2 regions of the Heliorestis convoluta genome follow, and region 2 is predicted to be linked to the other one. Evidence: riboswitches for the same ligand, from Rfam matches in the RefSeq annotation. Region 2 holds a riboswitch; the other holds the start of a gene.
The links. Region 2 has a riboswitch for lysine ahead of lysA (diaminopimelate decarboxylase). Riboswitches for the same ligand answer to the same signal wherever they lie in the genome.
Positions count from the first base shown of each region.

Region 1: linked by a shared signal. The riboswitch ahead of dapB (4-hydroxy-tetrahydrodipicolinate reductase) and the one ahead of lysA (diaminopimelate decarboxylase) in region 2 are both predicted to bind lysine.

Region 1 covers NZ_CP045875.1:2,045,474-2,049,612, forward strand. Annotated here, with positions in the region: gene FTV88_RS09810 (M16 family metallopeptidase) at 1-78, shown strand, start outside; gene FTV88_RS09815 (dUTPase) at 113-496, shown strand; gene FTV88_RS09820 (YlmC/YmxH family sporulation protein) at 545-823, shown strand; lysine riboswitch at 894-1,075, shown strand; gene dapB (4-hydroxy-tetrahydrodipicolinate reductase) at 1,181-1,984, shown strand; gene dpsA (dipicolinate synthase subunit DpsA) at 2,094-2,987, shown strand; gene FTV88_RS09835 (dipicolinate synthase subunit B) at 3,007-3,603, shown strand; gene FTV88_RS09840 (aspartate-semialdehyde dehydrogenase) at 3,646-4,139, shown strand, end outside.
Region 2 covers NZ_CP045875.1:3,160,882-3,165,020, reverse strand. Annotated here, with positions in the region: gene FTV88_RS15230 (permease) at 1-354, opposite strand, end outside; gene lysA (diaminopimelate decarboxylase) at 741-2,054, opposite strand; lysine riboswitch at 2,192-2,405, opposite strand; gene FTV88_RS15220 (TIGR03915 family putative DNA repair protein) at 2,531-3,265, opposite strand; gene queC (7-cyano-7-deazaguanine synthase QueC) at 3,267-3,959, opposite strand.

The DNA of each region.
Region 1 (4,139 bases), 1.1 Mb from region 2:
CAGATAGCGCTGGCCATTGTAGGTTCTCAAAAGCCAGAAATTGATATAGAAAAAATCAAAGAAGAAAAAGGACTATAGAGGCACTGGAACAAATTTGAACTGGAGCGATATAATGGAACGAGATGAAGAAGTCATAACTGCTGATCGATTGGCTCATATCTTTGCTTTACAAGCCGCATTCGATGCTGAGGTTATTCAGAAGCGAGGGCTAGAACAAATCACCCGAGAAGAATGGCTACAAAAAGAGACCCTAGCTATGATCTCAGAACTATCAGAGCTCCTTGATGAAGTGAACTTTAAGTGGTGGAAAAATGCAAAACCTATTGATGAGGATGCAATTAAGGAAGAACTGGTTGATATAATGCATTTTTTTGTAAGCATGTGTCTAAAAGCAGGTTTTACCCCAGAGGAATTATACGAAAGATATAAGAAAAAGAATCAAGAAAACTTTGATCGTCAAGCTGGTTTATCGAAGAAAGAAGGCTATTCGTTCTAAACAGTGCTCTTCCTTGTATAGTATTACTATAAGGGACGAGAGGGAGAGATGAATATGCGTCTAAGTGATCTAGTCGGCAAAGAGATTGTCAATATTACTTCAGGCGCTAGACTTGGGACAGTCGGGGACTCTGATTTGGTCATTGACGAAGTAACAGGTGAAATTGATGCAATTATTTTACCAGCCCGCAATAGCCTTGTAGGATTCTGGACAGATCGACAACATCTGCTTATACCGTGGGATTCCATTGTGAAAATTGGAGCAGAAGTGGTTATTGTGGAACTTGACGATACATATCCTAATTACACCAGAAGATTTCCCTTTTAGCGTTGACGCTGACAATATAACATGGTAGTATCAAAGTCAACAAAGTTATATTTTTTGTACCTCATCCCAGTGGAGAGTTAGAGGCGCGGTTGATCATGAGTACTGCAAGTGAGTTTTGACGGAAAACGATGAACTTGTAGAAAAGGGACAGCCGCCGAAGTCTGAAGAGAACCGTTTATTTTCAGGCTGGGGCTGGGCAGAAGATGCCTAGCACTGCCACCAGTGCTTTTTTGGTGGAGAGCTGCTTTTTACGTACGGGTCGGTGGAAATTAGTACCCATCTTCTTTGATAATGGGGGCGACCGCTGAACTCCTTGCGGTCGCTTTTTTGCATTCTTTTTTAGAGGTGAAGATAATTATGTCCAAGAAAATTCGAGTCTTAGTCAATGGCGCTCGCGGAAGGATGGGAAAGGAAGTTGTAAGAGCTGTCCTATCTGATCCAGCCTTACAGCTTGTCGGCACCGTGGATCCTGCCGGTACAGAAGAAGATGCTGCTGTTATAGCAGGGCTGCCTCCTTGCGGCATTTTATTAACAGGAGATCTAGCTACCACTCTTGAAGCGACAAAGCCTGAGGTTATGGTAGACTTTACAGTGCCTCAATCAGTGATGGAAAACATTCACATTGCTTTACAACATAAAGTCTCGCCTGTTGTAGGAACTACAGGCTTGAGTGAAAAAGATTTGCAAGAGATTAAAGAATGGACAGCACGCTATGAAACGAGTTGCTTGATTGCGCCAAACTTTGCAATTGGCGCTCTCCTTATGATGCGCTTTGCATGCGAAGCTTCTCGTTTCTTCCCTCATGTAGAAATTATGGAATATCATCATGATCAGAAGCTAGATGCACCATCTGGTACAGCAATCAAAACAGCAGAAGCAATCCAAGAAGAACGACAAAAAATTAAGCAGGGTCACCCTGATGAAGAAGAAATTATCGTAGGTTCAAGGGGCGGTGAATACGAAGGCATGCGTATTCATAGCATCCGCCTTCCAGGTCTAGTGGCACACCAAGAAGTTCTTTTTGGTGGTCTCGGTCAGACATTGACGATTCGCCATGACTCCATCACAAGAGAATCTTTTATGCCCGGTGTTCTGGCAGCTGTGCATCGCATACGAAAAACTGAAGGTCTTGTTTATGGATTAGATAAGTTGATCTTTTAAGAATAGAACAAATGTAACGACAAAGCTAAAACCTGTTCACCTCTTATGAACTTTCCTCATAGTATGTGATGAGTTTTTATTGCACCGCTGTGAGGAGGTCAGAGGCATCATGTCAGACCTACAGGGAATTTCATTGGCTGTTGTCGGGGGTGACAAAAGAGACCAGATTCTAATACAGCGCCTCATTGAACTGGGCGCTAAAATCAATGTTATTGGATTACCTGTCGATGACTGCGAACAAATATCTATTAAAAACCATCTATCCCACGCTCTTACCAATGCAGCAGCTCTTCTTTTGCCAATGCCAGGCATTGATCCACAAGGAAAAGTATACGCACCCCTTTATGATAAAAAACTCTATCTTAATGATGAGGAGCTTCAAACACTACCGACAGGTGCACCCATTTTTGTTGGCGTAGCTCGACCCAAACTGCGACAAATGGCAGAAAAAAGAGGAGCACCAATCATTGAAGTTGCTGAAATGGATGAATTTGCAATTCTTAACTCCGTGCCTTCTGCAGAAGGGGCCATACAAATGGCCATGGAAGGATTGCCAATAACAATCCATGGCAGTCATTCTGTCATCATAGGATTTGGAAGATTGGCTGTAACACTGACCCGTATGCTCATGGGACTCGGGTCAAAAGTAACGGTCGTAGCTAGAGATCCTGTGGCTAGAGCACGAGTCTGGGAAATGGGGGCACAACCTTTACCACTGGAAAGGCTGACGGAAGCACTTGCACAAGGTGATTTTATTTACAACACTGTTCCATTCATGGTTTTAGATCAAGAGAAAATAGAGGCGATGAATCCCGAAGGAATGATTATTGATCTGGCCACTGCACCAGGCGGTACTGACTTTGAGGCTGCCCGACAAAAAGGTGTTAAAGCAGAACTAGCACCAGGACTTCCGGGTAAGGTTGCAGCAAAGACGGCTGGTATGCTCGTAGCAAGAGTATACCCTGGTCTGATCCGGAAGCATCTACTTGGCACCGATAGGTAGCCCTTCGGAGGTGTACAGTATGCGTCTACAAGGCAAACAAATTGGCTTTGCCGTAACAGGGTCACACTGCACCATTGCAGAAGTCATTCCTATCGTTAGAGCACTGATTGAAAAAGAAGGTGCAGAAGTCATTCCGATTTTTTCTGAAAGTGTACTCACAACAGATACTAGATTTGGCAAAGCAGCGAACTGGAAAAAAGACTTTGAAGAAATAACGGGTCACAAAGTTATTACTTCAATCAGCGAAGCGGAGCCCATTGGCCCACAAAAAAAGCTCGATGTTATAGTTGTTGCTCCTTGCACAGGTAACACCATAGCAAAGATGGCCAATAGCATTACCGATACAACCGTTCTTATGGCTGCAAAGGCACAATTGCGCAACTTAAAACCTGTTGTATTGGCCATATCGACGAATGACGGTCTTTCAGGAAACTTAAAAAATCTTGGTATCGTCATGAATGCAAAGAATATTTTTATGGTTCCCTTTGGTCAAGACAGTCCCCACGGCAAAGCCAACTCTATTGTTGCCAAAATGGAATTAATTCCTGATACGATAGTGGCTGCTCTAGAGAATCGCCAAATACAGCCACTATTAATTAACAAAGCAAGTTCCTAAAAAATCCAATTCAATCAAGCAAAACCAAGGAGGCCATGTTAGGTGAAAAAATACAACGTAGCGATTGTAGGAGCCACTGGTGCAGTTGGGCAAGAATTACTAAAAGTGTTAGCAGAGAGAAATTTTCCTATTGGTGAATTGCGATTGTTGGCCAGTCCTCGCTCAGCTGGTAAAAAAATGGAATACCAAGGTCAAGAATACACCATTGGACTCACTGATGAAAATGCCTTTGCGGGAATGGATATAGCACTTTTTGCCGGTGGTTCTGCATCGACAACTTATGCACAAGCCGCCATTGATGCAGGTGCCGTTGTAATCGATAATTCATCAGCTTTTCGCTTAAGAGATGACGTACCTCTTGTTGTACCAGAAGTAAACCCTGAAGATGTTGACTGGCATCAAGGCATCATTGCCAATCCCAATTGTTCTACCATCATTATGGCTGTTGCACTAAAGCCCTTGCATGATGCAGCTACCATCCGTCGTGTTGTTGTATCGACCTACCAGGCCGTCTCAGGCGCTGGCAAAGAAGGCAT
Region 2 (4,139 bases):
CGTTGCTGGTCCAATACCTGCGCCACGCATATAGATGCCAGCAAAAAGTGGCAAGACGGTGCAAGAACAGACGGCCAAGATAGTACCTGAGACAGATGCTACAGCATAAGATAAAACTTTATTGGCAGCAGCACCAAAATACTTGAGCACCGCTGCTTGAGATACGAAAATGGCAATGGCACCGGCTATAAAGAAAGCCGGGATCAAGCACGTTAAGACATGCTCTCTTGCATAATCTTGTAACATATAAAAAGCTTCTATCAAGGCACCTTGTACTCTGGCACTATCTAGAGGAATATAAAAGGCAGCCAAAAAAATCAAGAGCATGAGTAGAAATTTGTTGCGCTCTTTCATCAGAAAAAACCTCCTGAAAAAGCATGGCCAAAAATAGAGATAAGGAACAATCTCAACATTATATAATTATATTCTTATATATGTTATATCACTTTACCATAGGGAAGATCAAGAAAAAAATGCGGTACCAGCTCAAAAAGCTGGGTACCGCATTTTAGTTTCGATAATCGATAGCCCTATATAACCATGCTTAGGACAACCTTTTACTCTCTCTCTTCGACTGTTTCAGCGACGGTTTCGGTAGCTTGATCCTCTGTTTGTTTTCTTAATTGTTCCATAGCCAACTCATAAAATTTTTCTGACATCTTCCGTCACCCCTTTCACGTAGTCTCACGAGTATGTTAATAAGATTGCTTCCGTGGTTATAGGATATTCATTCGATACCCTTATCTTTGTAGATAAGGTGGAATCCGATCATTGCGAATGAGATCATCTAAGGATTCTCTTTCTACAACGACTGCAGACTGTCCATCGCGAACAAAGACGACAGCAGGACGTCCAATGCGATTATAGTTCATAGACATGGTGTAGTTGTAAGCACCTGTGCTTGATACAGCGAGAATATCGCCACTTTCTGCTTTTGGTAAGCTTACATCCCAGATTAACATGTCTCCAGATTCACAACATTTTCCTGTAATTGAAACAACTTCTTCAGCTGCTTGCTCTGCTTTGTTGGCAATCATGGCTTCGTAGCGGGAGCCGTAAAGAGCAGGACGAGGGTTGTCGTTCATACCGCCGTCTACAGCGACATACTTGCGAACGCCATGAATTTCTTTGACAGACCCAATGGTGTATAAAGTCGTTCCAGTAGGACCGGCAATGGAGCGTCCAGGTTCGACGACCACTTTCGGAATGGTCAATCCTCTTTTTTCAGCTTCCCCTTGTACAGCACCAAGAACGGTTCTTGCATAGTCGTTAATATCGGCTGGTTCGTCCGATTCTGTGTAACGAATGCCAAAGCCACCGCCAAGATTCAAGATGGAAGTAACAGCACCAGTCTTTTGGTGAATCTCTTCAATAAAGTTCATCATAACTTCCGCAGCGTAGCGGAATGATTCTAGTTCGAAAATCTGAGAGCCAATATGACAATGAAGTCCATCGTAGATAAGATTGTTACATTCTACAACGGCTTGAATTGCTTCCATGGCTTGACCTGTAGGGAGAGGAAAGCCAAATTTGGAGTCAATTTGACCTGTTCGAATAAACTCGTGGGTATGGCATTCAATGCCTGGCGTAATGCGCAAAAGCACCTTCACCGTTCTGCCTGCTCGCCCAGCAATGTTGTTAAGTCGTTCCATCTCATAGTGATTGTCAAGCACAATGTGGCCAATGCCATATTCTATAGCTTGTTGAAGTTCTGCGTCTGTCTTGTTGTTGCCATGAAAGTATACTTTCTCCATGGGGAAGCCTGCTCTGCGAGCCGTATAAAGCTCACCACCAGATACAACATCCAGTCCAAGACCTTCCTCTTCAATGACTCGACACATGGCCAGGTTCATGAAAGCTTTAGAGGCATAGATGACTTCGCCATTTCCTGATGCACTAAAAGCCTGATAGTAGGCTCGACAGTTATCACGAAGAAAAGTCTCATCCATTACATAAAGTGGACTTCCATGTTTTTGTACCAATTCAACAGTGTCGCATCCACCTATGGATAAATGCCCTTTTTCGTTAATCATCGCTGTACCTTGAAGTTTCATGATTCCTCGCCCCTTATCTGTATAGCCCATTCTAGTTGTGATCCATTGTAACCCATATCTCGAAAAGTACACAAAAAAGCCGCCGAGCGTTCTCGGCGACTTATTACGTCAACACGAAAAATGCCCTCTCTACTCCCTAGTAAGATAGTGCTCCACCACAATAAGAGCGCCTTAGAAAATCAAGGTGGGAATGCTCCGTGGTGACAGTCCTGCAGCTATTCACTGCAGACCCAGCTGGGACTTGTGCAATCGTCTCAGCTTCGGCGGTTGAACCCTTTCAATTCAATGCATCGTCCATGCCTTTGGACCTTCTTGAATCTACTCTTGAACTACCGCGCCTCTACCTCAACTCCTTCGAGATGAGGCATACCCTATGCTGTTGTTACTGGTACATAAATTGTAGCACCTCTATAGTTTGCTGTCAACAACTCTAGAGCATCCATTTTAAGTTTATGTCAAAGAATTAAGAAAGGATACTACTTTTCAATTAAATAAGACCAGTAGCGAAAAGGCATATAACTTCGTTGTTGTTTCAGATTCTTTCTCTCTGTAATAGTAACATTGTTGAAATAATCTTTCCACAGTGCTTGATACTCTTTTTCTTCCGGCGCAAGACTGATGACTTGCTCTCTATTAAGATCTGTTAGAATCCACTCTTTTTGATTATAAAGAGCCGCCATCGATCTTTTCTTATCATGAATAATCCAATTCTGATCAGCCAGTCGTCTTGTAAAGTGTGGCGCTAGCAATCCAAGAATATTGTGATCTGTTTCCATAGGTCCATAGTAGATATCATCACGTAATAAACGAAATCGCAATAAGCCTAGCATGCGATGTCTCTCTTTAGCCACTTTGCCGCTCAATTGATGAATTGTCCAGACCGGATCGACAAGATAGCGATCTACATCAGGACCGACTTTCCAACCGAGACGAAGATATTGATAGATAAATAGCTCTGCTCCTTTTGCTTCCGATAGAAAAGCATAGGCACTATGACGAAAGGCCTGAGAGGAAATTTTATTCTGAATCGATTGCACTACTTTTTCTGCTTTTTCTGGATCTGTCTCAATGGTCACAGAAGATGCAAAAAGTGACGCCGTGTAGACAGACGCAAGCGAGTGAATCTCTTCTGGTTCCTCACGACGATAATAGGCTTCATAAATGGAAGTAAGAAGTCCCTCGAAGGAACCATCATATAGATAAATAACCATCTTACTGATACGGTATTGGATCTTGTAGACCTAGATTATGAAAAGCTTGTCGACGATTTATACAACTCGCACAAACCCCACAGGCGGGACTTTCTCCTGCGTAGCATGTATGGGTTAGATGAAGGGGGCAATCTAAGCGTAAGGCGATTTGTAAAATCTCTTCTTTCTTTAAATAAAGCAAAGGCGTCTCCAAGCGCACCCCTTCTCCAAGCACACCTCTTTCGGTCCCTTGATCAATAACCTGCTGAAAGGCCTCAATAAATGGAGGTCGACAGTCAGGATAACCCGGATGATCAAGAGCATTCACTCCCATATAAAGCGCTCTTGCCTTGATTTTCTCGGCATAAGAAAGAGCCAATGCTAGAAAGAGAATATTGCGAGCCGGTACATAGGTATCCGGAATTTCATCCCCTTTTTGCTCGAGCGAATAGGTCTTTTGCTCACCTCTTCCTTCAGTGGGACGAGCCTTCGACAAGGCATTCTCGGCAAAAATATGGCCCAGCTTGATCACATGATGAGGCGCCTCATAATAAGCGGCCACAGCTTTAGCCGCTTCAATTTCCCTTCCATGACGCTGCTCGTAATCAAAAGTTATGGTATACAAGCAATAGCCTGCTTCTTGCGCCAAGGCCATTGTAGTCGTAGAGTCCAAGCCGCCTGATAGAATGATCAGGGCTTTTTCTTGTTCCTTCACTCTCTTAGCCTCCTCATCAGGAGATTTTTTCTTTTATTCTATCTCTTCGTTGGGGTATAGTGCAATGCTTCACACTCAACTTGTCACCGGAAGCTAAATGTCTCTGGATAACAGGTTTTACGATACAGCATAACCATCGGAGCTACTGAAAAAGTTCCTACTTTGGCTAGTACGAAAATG